4 regions of the Kitasatospora sp. Xyl93 genome follow, and region 1 is predicted to be linked to each of the others. Evidence: riboswitches for the same ligand, from Rfam matches in the RefSeq annotation. Region 1 holds a riboswitch; each other region holds the start of a gene.
What was found. Region 1 has a riboswitch for cyclic di-AMP ahead of ACZ5GH_RS21680 (transglycosylase family protein). Riboswitches for the same ligand answer to the same signal wherever they lie in the genome.
Positions count from the first base shown of each region.

Region 2: it holds a riboswitch for cyclic di-AMP, as region 1 does, so the genes downstream of both, ACZ5GH_RS09500 (NlpC/P60 family protein) here and ACZ5GH_RS21680 (transglycosylase family protein) in region 1, are expected to answer to the same signal.
Region 3: it holds a riboswitch for cyclic di-AMP, as region 1 does, so the genes downstream of both, ACZ5GH_RS30230 (transglycosylase family protein) here and ACZ5GH_RS21680 (transglycosylase family protein) in region 1, are expected to answer to the same signal.
Region 4: it holds a riboswitch for cyclic di-AMP, as region 1 does, so the genes downstream of both, ACZ5GH_RS19890 (M23 family metallopeptidase) here and ACZ5GH_RS21680 (transglycosylase family protein) in region 1, are expected to answer to the same signal.

Region 1 is NZ_AP029185.1:4,834,790-4,838,956, forward strand. It holds gene ACZ5GH_RS21675 (cytochrome P450 family protein) at 120-1,472, shown strand; cyclic di-AMP (ydaO/yuaA leader) riboswitch at 1,692-1,858, shown strand; gene ACZ5GH_RS21680 (transglycosylase family protein) at 1,864-2,775, shown strand; gene eno (phosphopyruvate hydratase) at 3,073-4,167, shown strand, end outside.
Region 2 is NZ_AP029185.1:2,214,535-2,218,701, reverse strand. It holds gene ACZ5GH_RS09510 (NYN domain-containing protein) at 1-1,068, shown strand, start outside; gene ACZ5GH_RS09505 (C40 family peptidase) at 1,280-2,317, shown strand; cyclic di-AMP (ydaO/yuaA leader) riboswitch at 2,655-2,804, shown strand; gene ACZ5GH_RS09500 (NlpC/P60 family protein) at 2,815-3,948, shown strand.
Region 3 is NZ_AP029185.1:6,962,390-6,966,556, reverse strand. It holds gene ACZ5GH_RS30235 (sirohydrochlorin chelatase family protein) at 1-716, shown strand, start outside; cyclic di-AMP (ydaO/yuaA leader) riboswitch at 1,241-1,411, shown strand; gene ACZ5GH_RS30230 (transglycosylase family protein) at 1,398-2,735, shown strand; gene ACZ5GH_RS30225 (hypothetical protein) at 3,001-3,201, shown strand; gene ACZ5GH_RS30220 (LacI family DNA-binding transcriptional regulator) at 3,348-4,167, opposite strand, start outside.
Region 4 is NZ_AP029185.1:4,427,822-4,431,988, reverse strand. It holds gene ACZ5GH_RS19895 (hypothetical protein) at 1-812, shown strand, start outside; gene ACZ5GH_RS19890 (M23 family metallopeptidase) at 877-1,707, opposite strand; cyclic di-AMP (ydaO/yuaA leader) riboswitch at 1,721-1,879, opposite strand; gene ACZ5GH_RS19885 (YiaA/YiaB family inner membrane protein) at 2,075-2,365, shown strand; gene ACZ5GH_RS19880 (alpha/beta fold hydrolase) at 2,483-3,310, shown strand; gene ACZ5GH_RS19875 (TetR/AcrR family transcriptional regulator) at 3,355-3,921, shown strand.

The sequences.
Region 1 (4,167 bases):
CCACGGACCGGCCGGGAACCGGCAACGCGGCGGCAACCGACCGGCCACCGGCCGTCGGGCGCGCCGGAGGCGGTCCGTCGGAGGGAGGGCGGTCCCGTCGCACCGGATACGGTCGATCCATGCCAGCTCAGCCCCACCCCGCCCGGCCCGCCGCCGCGCCGTCCGACGCCCCCGCCCCGCAGCTGTTCACCTGGGAGTTCGCCGCCGACCCGTACCCCGCCTACGCCTGGCTGCGCGAGCACGCCCCGGTGCACCGCACCACGCTGCCGAGCGGCGTCGAGGCCTGGCTGGTGACCCGGTACGCGGACGCCCGGCAGGCGCTCGCGGACAGCCGGCTGTCGAAGAACCCGGCGCACCACAGCGAGCAGGCGCACCGCACCGGACGGGTGGGCATCCCCGGGGAGCGGCAGGCGGACCTGATGACCCACCTGCTGAACATCGACCCGCCGGACCACACCCGGCTGCGCCGGCTGGTGTCGAAGGCGTTCACCCCGCGCCGGGTGGCCGAGTTCGAGCCGCGGGTGCAGCAGCTCACCGACCGGCTGATCGACGGCTTCGCGCAGCGCGGTTCGGCGGACCTGATCCACGAGTTCGCCTTCCCGCTCCCCATCTACGCGATCTGCGACATGCTCGGGGTGCCGTCCGAGGACCAGGACGACTTCCGCGACTGGGCCGGCATGATGATGCGACACACGAAGCCGGGCCAGGGCGGCAGCCAGCGCGGCGGCGTGGGGCGGGCGGTGAAGCGGATGCGGGCGTACCTGCTGGAGCTGATCCACCGCAAGCGGGCGGACCTCGGGGACGACCTGATCTCCGGTCTGATCCGGGCCAGTGACCACGGCGAGCACCTGACCGAGAACGAGGCCGCGGCGATGGCCTTCATCCTCCTGTTCGCGGGCTTCGAGACCACCGTGAACCTGATCGGCAACGGCACGTACGCGCTGCTGCGCAACCCGGAGCAGCGCCGGCTGCTGCAGGAGTCGGTGGCGCGCGGGGAGAGCGCGCTGCTGGAGACCGGGATCGAGGAACTCCTGCGCTACGACGGGCCGGTGGAGCTGGCGACCTGGCGGTTCGCGACCCGCCCGCTGACCATCGGCGGGGTGGACATCCCGGTCGGCGACCCGGTGCTGGTGGTGCTGGCGGCGGCGGACCGCGACCCGGCCCGGTTCGCGGCCGAGAACACCCTGGACCTGGCCCGGACGGACAACCCCCACCTGGGCTTCGGGCACGGCATCCACTACTGCATCGGCGCCCCGCTCGCCCGGCTGGAGGGGCGTGCCGCGCTGGCCACGCTGCTCTCCCGGCTGCCGGACCTGCGGCTCGCGCAAAGCCCGGAGGACCTGCGCTGGCGCGGCGGTCTGATCATGCGTGGGCTGCGCGAACTGCCGGTGGAATTCAGCCCGGAGAGCCGCTCCCCGCACATCCCTCCGCACACCCCTCCGCAGGCCCCGTCCGGGCCTGCGACAGGCTGAGACCGCGCTGATAGAGGTCGCCGACCGCCCGCCGATAGGGTGTGAACACCCATCAATCCGGACATAACGCCGCCGTTGGTAGGCGATCGGATACGGGCCGTAATTGTCGTGTGATATCTGCGATATGAGCTTGTGATCGGTCTGATGATCTGTCTACTCTCCCTGGAGTTCGCAGCTGCGGACCTCGTGCGCGGAACGCCGAATCCTGCCCGCCGCGCCACGGGAAACCGACCAGACCCTGGGCAGGGGCGGGGGAACCAGGTTTGTTGCCGTCTCCCACGGCTTGGGGTGAAGCCGCCTGAGCGGAATCGTTTCCGCGTACGGCGGCCGGGCCACCTCCCGGTCCGAACCCGACAGCTCACCTCGCAGGCGTGCGGAGAGGGACCTCTTCATGCTGTTCGTTGGAACTGGCCGCCACCGTCGTCGCACCCAGACCGAGAAGGCCATCGCCGTCGCCGGTGTGGCCGGCGTCGGACTCGCGATGCCGCTCCTCACCGCCACCGGCGCCTCCGCCGCCCCGGCCTCCACCTGGGACTCCGTCGCCCAGTGCGAGAGCGGTGGCAACTGGAGCATCAACACCGGCAACGGCTTCTACGGCGGCCTCCAGTTCACCTCCAGCACCTGGAAGGCGTACGGCGGCACCGCCTACGCGGCGCAGGCCAACCAGGCCAGCAAGGCCCAGCAGATCTCGGTCGCCGAGAAGGTCCTGGCCTCGCAGGGCCCGGGCGCCTGGCCGGTCTGCTCCCAGAAGGCCGGTCTGACCAAGGGCGGCGCCCCGGCCGTGGTCGACACCTCCTCGGACGCCAAGCCGCAGTCCGCCGCCAAGCAGCAGGCGCCGAAGCAGCAGGCCCCGAAGCCCGCCGCCAAGCCGGCCGAGAAGCCGGTCGCGCAGCAGCCCGTCGCCCAGAAGCCGGTGCAGAGGCCCGCCGCGCAGCCGGTCCAGCAGGCCGCCCCGCAGCAGCAGGCGCAGGCTCCGGGCTTCTCCGGTCACGCCGGCTGGGACGCCGACGCCAAGGTGTACTGGTACCAGAACAACGGCGCCTGGTACTGGACCAGCCACCAGAGCGTCTACCAGCAGTACGCCGGCCAGGCCGCCCAGCCGCAGTACGCCCCGCAGGCCGCGCAGTCGGCCCCGCAGGCCACCGGCCACGACTACACCGTGCGCGCCGGTGACACCCTGTCGACCATCGCCGCCGCCCAGGGCGTGTCCGGCGGGTGGCACGCGCTGTACGACCAGAACCACGCCACCGTCGGCGGCGACCCGAACCTGATCATGCCCGGCCAGGTGCTGCACCTCGGCTGAGCCGTCGGGCCCGGTGCTGACGCCCGTCGGCGCCCGACGCCGACACCGTTCCACCCCGCCGTCCGAAGGGGACCGGTCCTACCGGTCCCCTTCGTCCGCATTCGCCCGCTCCGGTGGGACAAGCTGGGGCAAGCAGGTGAACTACCGGTGCGTAGCGGGGCCACACGTTGAGACGGGACCGAGGCGGACGTGGCCCCGGGAGCCCGGGCGGTTAGGCTCTGGTCGTAACGACTCCGCAATCGTCCTGCTGACAGCACCACCGTCAGACCGGACCCTGCTTCCGCAAGGAGATGCCTCGTGCCGTCCATCGATGTCGTCGTAGCCCGTGAGATCCTCGACTCCCGCGGCAACCCCACGGTCGAGGTCGAGGTCGGCCTCGACGACGGCAGCACGGGTCGTGCCGCTGTCCCGTCGGGTGCCTCCACCGGTGCCTTCGAGGCCCTGGAGCTGCGCGACGGCGACAAGAACCGCTACTTCGGCAAGGGCGTCGAGAAGGCCGTCCTGGCCGTCATCGAGCAGATCGGCCCGGAGCTGGTCGGCTACGACGCCACCGAGCAGCGCCTGATCGACCAGGCCATGCTGGACCTGGACGCCACCCCGGACAAGTCCTCGCTCGGCGCCAACGCCATCCTGGGCGTCTCGCTGGCCGTCGCGCACGCCGCCTCCGAGGCCAGCGACCTGCCGCTGTTCCGCTACCTGGGCGGCCCGAACGCGCACGTCCTGCCGGTCCCGATGATGAACATCCTCAACGGCGGCTCGCACGCGGACTCCAACGTCGACATCCAGGAGTTCATGATCGCCCCGATCGGCGCGGAGTCCTTCTCCGAGGCCGTCCGCTGGGGCGTCGAGGTCTACCACACGCTCAAGGGCGTGCTGAAGGAGCGCGGCCTGTCCACCGGCCTGGGCGACGAGGGCGGCTTCGCCCCGAACCTGGACTCCAACCGCGAGGCCCTGGACCTCATCGTCGAGGCCATCCAGAAGGCCGGCTACGTGCCCGGCCGTGACGTCGCGCTGGCCCTGGACGTCGCCTCCTCCGAGTTCTACGAGGACGGCGCCTACCAGTTCGAGGGCAAGGAGCTCACCTCCGCCGAGCTCATCGAGTACTACGCCGAGCTGGTCGCCGCGTACCCGCTGGTCTCCATCGAGGACCCGCTGGACGAGTCGGACTGGGACGGCTGGAAGGCCATGACCGACAAGCTGGGCGACAAGGTCCAGCTGGTCGGCGACGACCTGTTCGTCACCAACCCGGCCCGCCTGGCCCGCGGCATCGAGACCGGCACCGCCAACGCGCTGCTGGTGAAGGTGAACCAGATCGGCTCGTTGACCGAGACCCTGGACGCCGTCGAGCTGGCCCAGCGCAACGGCTACCGCTGCATGATGTCGCACCGCTCC
Region 2 (4,167 bases), 2.6 Mb from region 1:
AAGGCGCTGGAGTCGGGCAGCGTCCCGAGTGCCGCCGATCCGATGGACGTCGCGGCCGCAGCCTACCTGGTGCGTTCGGCGGGCTGGAGCCGGCTGGTGGCCGAGGCCGGCGAGGAGGCCGAGCGGGCCGGTGCCGAGGACGCGGCCGCGGAGGCGGCCCGGCTGGTGGAGAAGCTGCAGGCCGAGCTGGCCGAGGTGCGGGCCGCCGCGCGGGCGGACCTGGACCGGCAGCGGGCCGAGTCCGACGGCGTCCGCAAGGAGGCCGAGTCGCTGCGCAAGAGGGTGCGGTCGCTGGAGAGCGACACCCGCCGGGCGCAGGCCGAGACCCGTCGGGTGGCCGGCGAGCTGGAGGCCCTGCGGGCGCAGTCCGCGGCCGAGCGCGGGGCGGCCGAGACCGAGGCGCGCCGGCTGCGGCACCGGGTCTCCGAGCTGGAGAACGCGGCCGAGCAGGGCCGCCGGTCGGCCCGCGAGGGGCGCAGCGTCGAGGACATGCGGCTGCGGCTGCTGCTGGACACCGTGCTGCAGTCCGCGCAGGGGCTCCAGCGGGAGCTGGCGCTGCCGGTCTCCCAGATCCGCCCGGCGGACCTGGTGGAGGCCGTGGTGCCGGGGGCGGCCTCGCCGCACGACGTGGCCCGGCGCGGGCTGGCCGAGGACGATCCGGCGCTGCTGGACCAGTTGCTGGCGATCCCCCAGGTGCACCTGGTGGTGGACGGCTACAACGTGACCAAGACCGGCTATCCGGCGCTGCCGCTGGAGCAGCAGCGGATCCGGCTGCTGGGCGGGCTGGCGATGCTGGCCCAGCGCACCCAGGCGGAGGTCACCTGCGTGTTCGACGGGCAGGACCTGGACGTCCCGGTGATCATGGCGCCGCCGCGCGGGGTCCGGGTGCGGTTCAGCCGGACCGGGGAGACGGCCGACGAGCTGATCCGCCGTCTGGTCCGGGCCGAGCCGCAGGGCCGCCCGGTGGTGGTGGTGTCCACCGACCGGGAGGTCGCGGAGGGCGTGCGGAAGGCGGGCGCGCGCCCGGTGGCGTCGGTGCTGCTGCTGAACCGGCTGGCCCGGCCCTGACCTGCGCCGGACGCGGGCCGGACCGCATGACGGCTGGTCAGCGGCTCGTCCGGAGCGTTGTGGGGGTCCCGTGAAGTCAGCGTGGGGACCGGGGTTCACGCCATCGGGGGAGTAGCAAAACGGGTAGATCTTCACTAGGGTCTGGCGTCAAACCTATTTTCCGGAATCTCATCCCATCAGGTGAGCCCGTAGGAAGAAGGAGCCGGTCCCTTTGGCCTCCCACCGCCGTCCCAAGCAGCCGAGCCGCGCGCGGGTCTCCGTGCTCACCGCTGCCGCTGCGACCGCGGTCGCGCTCTCCGCCCAGGTGGCCGCGCACGCCGCGCCGCAGCCGGACAAGACGGACGTCAAGGCGCAGATCGACCAGCTCCAGGAGGAGCAGGAGCAGGCGGCGGAGAAGTACAACGGCGCCAAGGAGCGGGCGGACCAGCTGCGCAAGCAGGCCGACCAGCTGCAGGACCAGGTGGCCCGCGGCCAGGAGCAGATGACCCAGCTCCAGGGCGGCCTCGCCGAGGTGGCGGGCGAGCAGTACCGCGCCGGCGGCATCGACCCGTCCGTCCAGCTGATGCTCTCCTCCGACCCGTCCGGCTACCTGGAGAAGGCCTCGACCGTCCAGCAGGCCAGCACCAGTCAGGCCGAGGCGCTCAAGGGACTGCTGGAGCAGCAGCGCCGGCTGGACCAGCAGAAGGCCGAGGCGGCCGCCGTGCTCGCCTCGCTGGACAGCACCACCAAGGACCTCAACCAGGCCAAGGCGGACGTCAACACCAAGCTGAAGGCCGCCCAGGACCTGCTGAACTCGCTGAGCGCCGCCGACCGCGCCGCGCTGCGGGCCCAGCAGGCGCAGGACGACCGCGCCTCGCGCGGCAACGCGCGGGTGGACCTCGGCAGCCTGCCGCCGGCCAGCGGCTACGCGGGAGCGGCGGTGGCCAAGGCGATGAGCAAGCAGGGCTCGCCGTACGTGTGGGGCGCCACCGGATCGACCACCTTCGACTGCTCCGGCCTGATGGTCTGGGCGTACGGGCAGGCCGGCGTCTCGCTGCCGCGCACCTCGCAGGAGCAGGGGCACTACGGCACCCGGGTGCCGTCGCTGGACCAGGCCCAGCCGGGCGACCTGGTGATCTACGGCCCGAGCATGTACCACGTCGGGATGTACATCGGGAACGGCATGGTGGTCCACGCGCCGCACACCGGTGACGTGGTGAAGGTGATGAAGGCCGACGCGATGCCGATCAACACCATCCGCCGGGTCTGACGGTCCGACACGCCCGGGACGTTCGTTCGGGAGCTGTGAAGAGCGCCACCTCCGCCGCGGGGGTGGCGTTCGGCTTTTCCGCCTTTTGCGGCCGCCTGCTGAGAACCGATCAGCCTTGCGTGCACCATTGGTCACCATCGGTCATTTTCACAAGGGAACTTGGGCAATCTTCCATCTTTTTTCTGACAAGGATTTGAACGGATCACGGTTCAGTTACTAGGGTCATGCTCCGAACCACCGCACTGTCGATCGCCCAGCCAGGGTGGCGGCGGTGGTTACCGCCGAGTTCGCGAGGCAGCGGGGCAGGTCGAAGCGACTGCCCGACAGGGGAGCCCAGTGACTGGGGGCGCTGCGGAGCGGAGCCGGGGAACCACGTTCCTCCGGGGTGAATCGGCGCCAGGTCGGCCGAACGGCCGTGAGGCGTCGTAGGGCATGCTTCCGGCCCGAACCCGTCAGCTCACCCGGTAGGCGGACGTAGGAAGAAGGAGCCCGCCTTCGTGGCGTCCCATCGTCGTCCCAAGCCCGCCGGCCGCGCCCGCGTCTCCATCCTGACCGGAGTCGCCGCCGCAGCCGTCGCCCTCTCCGCGCAGTCCGGCGCCCACGCCGACCCGCAGCCGACCAAGGACCAGGTCAAGGAGCAGGTCGACCAGCTCAACGAGCAGGCCGAGGTCGCGACCGAGAACTACAACGCCGCCCAGGCCAAGCAGCAGGAGCTGGAGAAGCAGGTCTCCGGCCTGCAGGACCAGGTGGCCCGTCAGCAGGCGCAGGTCACCGAGCTCCAGGGCGGCCTGGCCGAGATCGCCGGCGAGCAGTACCGCAACGGGGGGATATCCCCGACCGTCCAGCTGATGTTCTCCTCCAGCCCGGACAGCTTCCTCAGCCAGGCCGACGCGCTGAACCAGGCCGGTGCCACCCAGAAGGGCCAGCTGAAGGAGCTCCAGGAGCAGCAGCGCAAGCTCGACCAGGACCGCAACGAGGCCCAGGGCAAGCTCGCCGAGCTGGAGTCGACCACCCAGCAGCTGAAGACCGCCAAGGTGGAGGTCCAGGGCAAGCTGAAGGCCGCCCAGGACCTGCTCAACACCCTGACCGAGCAGGAGCGCCAGGCGCTGCGCCAGGCCGAGGAGAAGGCCGCCGCCGACGCCAAGGCCAAGGCCGACGCGGCCGCCCAGGCGCAGGCGCAGGCCGATCGCGCCTCGCGCGACAACACCCGCGGCGACCTCTCCGCCCCCACGAGCACCGCCCCGACCACCACCGCTCCGGTGAAGGTGGCCCCGGGCAGCTCGCGCGGTGCCGCGGCCCTCGCGGCCGCCGCCTCCAAGGTCGGCAGCCCGTACGTCTGGGGTGCCACCGGCCCGAGCTCCTTCGACTGCTCCGGCCTGATGGTCTGGGCGTTCAACCAGGCCGACGTGTCGCTGCCGCGCACCTCGCAGGCGCAGGCCTCGGCCGGCACCCGGATCGGTACGGACCTCTCCCAGGCCCAGCCCGGCGACCTGCTGATCTTCTACAGCGACGCCCACCACGTCGGCATCTACGCCGGCAACGGCCAGGTGCTGCACGCCCCCCGGACGGGTACCAACGTGCGCTACGAGGCGGTCACCAACATGCCGCTGACCGGCATCGTGCGGGTCTGATCCCCGCTCGGCCGCTTCCGGGCCCGGCTTCCCCCAGGGGAGGCCGGGCCTGCGGCTTTTCCGGCGCGTCGATCTGATGTCCGATTAGGGGTCGAATATTCGGGTTCGGAGGGGTTTGGACTCGCTTGCCCGGACTCGCTAACGTCTGCCACCGGACTCCCGCTCGACGGCCGCCCGTCCCGGTGCGGCGGTGGGGGCCCGCGCCGCAGGATTGGAGCC
Region 3 (4,167 bases), 2.1 Mb from region 1:
AGGTCGCGGGCAGCGAGGACCGCACGGTGGCCGAGCTGCTGGCCCTGGCCGCCGAGGCCGGGCTGCCGATGCCCGTCCTGGTGCCGCTGGTGCCCGGCCCGCACACCTTCCTGAGCGAGCTTCACGCGCTCGCCGCCGAGTACGGCGCCCCCGTCACCGACCCGCTGGGCCCGCACCCGCTGCTGGCCGAGGCCGTACACGTCCGGCTGTCCGAGGCCGGACTGGCCCGGGCCGACCGCGCCCGGCTGTTCGCCATCGCGACCGCCGCCGACGGCGTGGTGCTGACCACCGTCGGCGGCGAGGACGCGGCCGCCGCGGCCGGCATCACCGGTGTGCTGCTCGCCGCCCGACTGGCCGTGCCGGTCGTCGCCGCGGCGCTCGACGTGCCCGGCTCGGTGGCCGCGGCCGTCAACCACCTCAGGGACACCGGCTCGCAGCGCCCGGCGCTGGCCCCGCTGGTGATCGGCCCGGAGGCGGACTCCGAGCTGCTCGCCACCGCCGCCGAGGAGACCGGCTGCCCGTCGGCCGCGCCGCTGGGCGCCTACCCGTCGGTCGGCCAGCTGATCGCCTCCACCTACCTGGCCGCACTGCCCATGCCGTCCGCGGAGGACCTGGCGCGGGCCGAGGCGGAGGCCGCGGCCGCCGCCGAGGCCGAGGGGGCCCTGGAGGGCGTTCGCGGCGCCCACGCGGCCGCCGAGGGATCCCTCGGGCAGTAGTCGACACCGCGCGCCGGTTCGCGCGCGCAGAAGGGCCCGGAACGGTTCGCGTTCCGGGCCCTTCGCATCGGCCCCACTTGCATTGCCCGCCGGCATCGACCCCCGCCCTGTCGGGCCCATGGGGATTGGCGCCTTCCATGGCTGGCCACGGCCGACCCGTCCCGTACGGGGAGTCGAACGGCAATGAAGTGGAATGTCCGTTCTGGCGTCATTTGAAGGGAAATAGGGAGCGCGGCCCCGAGCACGTGAATCGAGGCCGCTCCCCCACTCTCCGGAGCACACTGTTCCGCAATTCGACGCCCCGTCACGTCACTTCTGAGGCGAAGCCAGTTGTCGCTTTCCGCAACAGCATTGCTTGAAAACGATCATTTACGATCATGCTCGGCCGCAATTCTGGCAGTTCCCACTAAACCGTGATGTGCATCACAGGCATTTGCGGTTTGAACTTAAGTCTGATTAACGTGCTCCCCGTTCGTGACCACACGAACCCGGTTCATCCGCAACGCCGAGTCCTGCCGTCGGATGTCCTGGCAGCGCGAAAACGCACCACGGCAGGAGCGGGGGAACCACAGGTAAGTCGCCCCGGACCACTCTTCGGAACGGTCCAGGGCTAGGGGTGAAGCCGCGCTCACCGCGCGGCCGGGCAACTCCAGCCCGAATCCGACAGCTCACCTCGCAGGCGTGGGAGAGGACCGCGTCTTCATGCTGCCCACCAACGGCACCAGCCTGTCCAGCCGCACCCGTCGCGTGATCGCCGCCCTCGGCGTCGCGGGCGTCGGCCTCACCGTCCCCTGCCTCACCTCGGGCACCGCCTCCGCCGCCACCGTCGCCACCTGGGACAAGGTCGCCCAGTGCGAGAGCGGCGGCAACTGGAGCATCAACACCGGCAACGGCTTCTACGGCGGCCTCCAGTTCACCTCCAGCACCTGGTCCGCCTTCGGCGGCACCGCCTTCGCGGCGCGCGCCGACCTGGCCACCAAGGACCAGCAGATCGCCGTCGCCGAGAAGGTCCTCGCCTCGCAGGGCCCCGGCGCCTGGCCGGTCTGCTCTGTCAAGGCCGGCCTGACCAAGGGCGGCACCCCGGCCGCCGTCGACACCTCGGCGGGCTCCACCGCCGGCTCGACCACCGCCGCGCCGGCCCAGAGCGCCAAGCCGGCCGCTCCGGCCGCGAAGCCCGCCGCCAAGCCCGCGCAGGCCCCGGCCGCCAAGCCCGCCGCGCCCGCTCAGGACGCTCAGGCGGCCGGTGACTCCGCCGCCTCCGGCAGCCGCGGCGACTGGGCCCAGAAGCGCCAGCAGCAGGCCCAGGGCGGCGACTACACCGTGGTCGAGGGCGACTGGCTGTCCTCGATCGCCGACCGGCACAACGTGCAGGGCGGCTGGGAGCGGCTGTACGAGCTCAACCGCGGCACCCTGACCGACGGCCCGGACACCATCTACCCGGGCCAGCACCTGTCCTTCGACGGCTCGTCCGCCGACAAGTCCGGCGCGGACTTCACCTGGTTCGACCGCTCGCAGAAGTCCGGCCAGTCCGCGAACGGCGGCGCCGTGAACGCCCAGCCGACCGCGCAGTCCCAGGCCCCGGCCGCCAAGCCGGCCGCCAAGCCCGCTCCGCAGCCCCAGGCCCAGACGCCGGCTCCGGCTCCGGCTCCGGCCGCCACCGGCAGCATGGCCGCCGCGGTCTCCTTCGCCGAGTCGAAGGTCGGTCAGGCGTACGTCTACGGCGGCACCGGCAACGGCGGCTGGGACTGCTCCGGCCTGACCCAGGCCGCGCTGCGCGCCGCGGGCATCTCCGTCCCGCGCGTCGCCGCCGACCAGGCCGCCGCCAGCACCCACGTCTCGCTGGACAGCCTCCAGCCGGGCGACCTGCTGTTCTGGTCCAACAACGGCAAGGACTCCGGCGTCTACCACGTCGCGATCTACGTCGGCAACGGCAAGTACGTCGAGGCCGCCAACCCCAGCTCGGGCGTCCGCGAGCAGACCATCGCCAACTGGGCCCCGGACTTCGCCGGCCGGGTCTGAGGACGGCGAACGGCCGACAGCCGACAGCCGACGGCTGACAGATAACAGATAACAGATAACAGATTTCATCATCTGTCAGCTGTCAGTCGCCATTCGAACGCTGACCACCCGCCACCCCGGGGAGAGTCTGGTCGCTCTCCTCGGGGGTTCCGGCGTTCCCGGACGGGCCGGCCGCCCTGCTCCCGTTCCGCAGATCCGCCGTATTCCGTGGTGGACACCTCCTCGCAGCGGGCATGCTGCTGCTCTGCACCCGAGGAGGAGTCACATGGCCCAGGTCACCGTCACCCTCGACGCGAACCTCGCGATCGACGCGATGATGCTCTCCGGCACCAAGAACCCACAGGACGCCGTCGAGCTGATCCTGCGCGACTACCTGGCCCGCGGCCGCCGTACCGAGACCCGCACCGGCGAGGCCGCCGACGGACACCGGCTCACCGCCGACCGTCCGACCGGCCAAGAGGGCTGACCACCCGACGGCCGCCGGCAACCGGACCGCCCGCCCCCCGCCGGCCGACCGCCCCCGACCCCAGGGTGGCCGACCGCGCGCACGCCGAGGGGCCCCGGAGAGCAACCGCCCTCCGGGGCCCCTGCGTCGGCCGTGACGGCCGGGGCTCAGCGCGCGCAGGCCCCGGTGGACCCGCGCATCACCAGCTCCGGCTGGAACATGAACTCGCCGCGCTGGACGGCGTTCCCGCCGACCTCCTCCAGCAGCGCGTCCACCGCCGCCGTGGCCATCGCCTCGACCGGCTGCCGGATCGTGGTCAACGGCGGCTCGGTGAAGGCGATCAGCGGCGAGTCGTCGAAGCCGACCACCGACACGTCCTGCGGCACCGACAGCCCGCGCTGCCGCACCGCCCGGATCGCCCCGAGCGCCATCATGTCGCTCCCGCAGACGATCGCCGTGCAGCCCTTGTCGAGCAGCGCGCCGGCCGCCGCGTGCCCGCCCTCCACGCTGAACAGCGTGTGGTGGACGAGGTTCTCGGCCTCCTCCCGGGTGCGTCCGAGCACCTCGCACATCGCGGCCGTGAAGCCCTCGATCTTGCGCAGCACCGGCACGTACCGGCGCTGACCGACGGCCAGCCCGATCCGCTCGTGCCCGAGTTCCGCCAGGTGCTGGACCGCCATCCACATCGCGGAGCGGTCGTCCGGCGAGATGAACGGCGCGTCGATCTTCTCGCTGTAGCCGTTGATCAGCACGAACGGCACCCCGCGCCCGGCCAGCCGGGCGTAGCGGTCGTGGTCCGCGGTGGTGTCGGCGTGCAGCCCGGAGACGAAGACGATGCCCGCCACGCCCCGGTCGACCAGCATCTCCACCAGTTCGTCCTCGGTGGACCCGCCCGGGGTCTGGGTGCACAGCACCGGCGTGAAGCCGTGCCGGCTGAGCACCTGCTCGATCACCTGGGCCAGCGCCGGGAAGATCGGGTTGCTCAGC
Region 4 (4,167 bases), 410 kb from region 1:
CCGAGCAGGGCCGCGCGCCGGTGGCCGAGGGGCCGCTGCGCGCGGTGCTGGCGCTGCTGGAGCTGGGCGAGGGCAGGATGCGCGACGGCTGGCCCGAACTGACCTCCGACGCGGTGGAGCACCTGCTGTACGAGCGCCTCCACCTGTACGTCCAACCCGCGCCCGAGGAGGACCCGCTGGCCTACGGCGACGCCGTCCGGCTGCTGATCGACCACCAGCGGGCGGCCCGGCGGCTGAACGCCAAGCGCCAGGAACGGCTGCACGCGGAGGCCGAGTGGCAGGGCGAGGTCGCGGCCGGGCTGCTGCGCCGCGCCGACCTGGTGACCTGGCCCCGGCTGTACGCGCTGCTGCTGCACGCGCACGGGGTGGACGTCACGGACGCGGCGGCGGTGCGGGACTGGCTGGCCGGCTTCGCGGAGCTGTCGGAGGACGAGCGGCTGGCCGCGTACGGGGCGCTGGTGCCGGCCGGCTGGCTGGACGAGCCGGACGAGCAGGGCTGGGGCCCGGGCCGGGTGCTGGCGGTCGGCATGGCCACGGACGGCGCGCGGCGGCTGCTGGAGCAGGGCCTGATGCGGCGCAGCTACCGCAACCTGGCCGAGCTGACCTCGCTGGGACGGCCGATGCCGGACGAACTGGCCGGGGACTTCGGCCGGTTCGAGGAGGCGGCGGTCGACGCGGCGCTCGACCTGTTCGGCGGGTGGACGGTGCCGGGGCTGCCGCGGCTGCTGGTGACGGAGTTCCCGGAGCTGGCGCCGGAGCCGGGCCACGAGGAGATCGAGGCGTACCTGGCGCAGCTGCCCGTCGAGGAATGAGCCGGCGCGCGAAGGCCCCCGGCCCGGGAGCTGCGGCTCCGGGCCGGGGGCCTTCGCGGGTGCGTCAGAGGGTGAGGCCGCGCTGCTCGAGCCAGGGCTCGGGGTCGACCGGGGCGCCGCCGCCGGGGCGGACCTCCATGTGCAGGTGCGGGCCGGTGACGTTGCCGGTCGCGCCGACCTTGCCGATCTGCTGGCCGGAGACGACCTTGCCGGAGCCCTTGGTGATCGAGGAGAGGTGGCAGTACCAGATCTCGGTGCCGTCGGGCAGGGTCTCGACGATCCGGTAGCCGTACGAGCCGGCCCAGCCGGCCGAGGTGATGGTGCCCTGGCCGAGCGCGTAGACCGGGGTGCCGGTGTCGGCGGCGAAGTCCAGGCCGGTGTGCAGGTTGGCCCAGTAGCGGGCGCTCTGGCCGTAGTGGGCGGAGAGCCGGTACTCCTTCACCGGGAGGGTGAGGGCGGCGGCCTTGACCCGCTCGGCCTCCTCGGCGGCGCGCTTGGCCTCGGCCTCCTTGGCGGCGGCCTTGGCCTCCGCCTCCTGCGCGGCCTGCAGCCGGGCGGTCTCCTCGGCGGCGGTGCGCTGGCTGTCGGCCTGGTGCTGGATGCGGGCGGCGAGCGCGAGTCCGGGGTCGGCGGAGAGGGCGACCGGGGTCTCGTCCGGGGCCTCGACGGCGGGGGCGACGGCCGGGGTGGCCGAGGCGAAGCCGGTGGCGCCCAGGGTGGCGGCGACGGCGGTGACGCCGAGCAGCGGGGAGGCTCCGCGGGTCTGACGCGGCATCCGGTGGCGGTTGGTCTCGGCCTCCGGACCGAAGGCCTCGGGGCCGTCCGTGCCGGGGTGGTCGAGAAGCTGGGTGCCGGCTGCGGAGCCGGGGTGTGCCGGGGTGTGCGTCGACGCCACGGGAGGCGCGCTCCTTTCCTTCCTTCGCGCCTACCGGGTTAGCTGACGGGTTCGGAGCAGGAAGGTCTCCTACGGCCGGGCCGGGGCCCCGCCGATTCACCCCAAGGAACGTGGTTCCCCGGCTCCCTGACCTGCCCGGGGGCCGGTCGGCGGGATTAGGCGACGGCGCACGGTGCCGTCTGGGTACGGCGTTGACGACCGCGCTGCGTTATCAAACGTTAATCCTAGGAGGCTCTGATTCCAAGCCATCCGTTCGGAGCAGCTTACGCCCAGGTGATCGAACGTCAACGAACGACCCCTCATGCACGGCCCCATCTGAGTACGCCTACTCATGTGCGCTCCGACCGGGCGGCCGCATCCTGACGCCATGAGCACTCCGATGCAGAGCCGCACCACGGCCGCCTACTACATCCAGGCCGTCCTCTCCTTCGCCGTCTCGGGCACCGCCCTCGCGGCCGGGATCGCCTACCTGCCGGTCGGCGGGTGGACCCGGGCCTTCCTGGGGATCGGCCTCCTCTACACCGTCACCTCCGCGTTCACGCTGGCGAAGGTGATCCGGGACCGGCAGGAGTCCAACGAGATGGTGACCCGGGTGGACCAGGCCCGGCTGGAGAAGCTGCTCAGCGAGCACGACCCGTTCAAGGTGGAGGGGGTCTGACCGCCCCCTGCGCCGATTCGACCGCCGACCGCTTGACGGCTAAGGCTATTAGCCTTAGCTTTATGGCTATCGGCAGCACCGCCGATGCCCCGCACCGGCGGCCCGAGGAGGACCACCATGAACGGCACCACCACCCCGAGCACCCAGTACCTGACCGTTCCCGGCGGCCGGATCGCCTTCGACGACACCCGGCAGGGCGACGGCACCCCCGTCGTCCTGCTGCCGGGCATGCTCGACAGCCGGGCCGCCTACCGGCACCTGCGACCGCTGCTGGTCGCCGCCGGCCACCGGGTCGTCACCATGGACCTGCGGGGCTTCGGCGAGTCCTCCGTCGCCTGGGACGACTACGGCCCGGCCGCCCTCGCCGGCGACGTCCTCGCCCTGCTCGACCACCTCGGCATCGAGCGCGCCGTGCTCGCCGGGAACTCCTACACCGGGGCGACCGTCGTCAGGGCCGCCGGGGACGCGCCCGAGCGGGTCGCCGGGATCGTCCTGCTCGACGCCTTCGTCGAGAACCCGCCGCCGGGCGCCCTGATGCGCGGTGTCATGGGCCTGATGGGCACGGCCCTCGTCCACTGGCCGGCCTCCTGGGGCTTCTACCTGCGCCGGATGGCCTTCCCCGGCGCCAAGCCCGCCGACTTCGACGCGTACGTGGACGGCCTGGTCGCCGCGCTGCGCACCCCGGGCCGCAAGGCCGCCACCCGCGGGTACGTCCGCGGCGACTCGGCGCCGGCCGGCTGGACGGCCGCGGTACGGTGCCCGGCGCTGGTGGTGATGGGCAGCGCGGACCCCGACTTCCCGAAGCCTGAGCTCGTCGCCGACCGGCAGGCCGCCGCCCTGGGCGCGCGGAAGGTGATGATCGAGGGGTCCGGGCACTACCCGATGGCCGACAACCCGGCGGCCACCGCGGACGCCCTGCTGCCGTTCCTCGCCGAACTCGGCTGAGCCCCGTCCCCGCCCGCCGCCACCCGTACGGAGATCCCGAACCCATGCCCCGCGTAGGACTGACCCCCGGCCAGGTCGTCGACCACGCCCTCGCCCTCATCGACGAGCAGGGCGCCGAGGCCCTCACCCTGGCCTCCGTCGCCGCCCGGGCCGGGGTCGCCACCCCCTCGCTGTACAAGCACGTCAGCGGCGGCCTGGCCGAACTGCGGCGGATGATCGCCGTCCGGGTCACCGGAGACCTGGCCGACCGGCTGGCCGAGGCGGCCGTCGGACGCAGCGGGGACGACGCCGTCGCCGCCGTCCTGCGCGCCTACCACGCGTACGCCACCGAGCACCCGCACCGCTACCACGCCCTGCCCCAGGCCCCGCAGCCCGACGACGACCTGACCCGGGCGGCCGCCCGGCTGGTCGGTGTGATCATCGCCGTCCTGCGGGAGTACGGCCTCGACGGCGCCGAGGCGGTCCACGCCGCCCGCACCGTCCGCTCCCTCGCCCACGGCTTCGCGTCCCTCTCCACCGCCGGCGCCTTCCAGCTCGCCGAGGACCTCACCACCACCCACGACCGCCTCATCGCCACCCTCACCGCCGGCCTGCGCGGCTGGCCCGCCTGACCGCCTCGGGCGGCCCGCCCGGACTCGGGGCTCGGGGCCGCCCCTGCACCGGATGGCGCCCCTTCCGCAACACCCTGCACACAGGCCCCACACATCACAGGACGCGATCCGGCCGACCGGCCCGGTCCCGACGCCGGCCGCCGGGGCCGGCCAGGCCGGTGGGACGCCTCGTCAGGCGGTGCGATCGGGGTCGAACGAGCGCCGATTGACGCCGAATTGACTCGATATTGACGAGATCCGGTCACT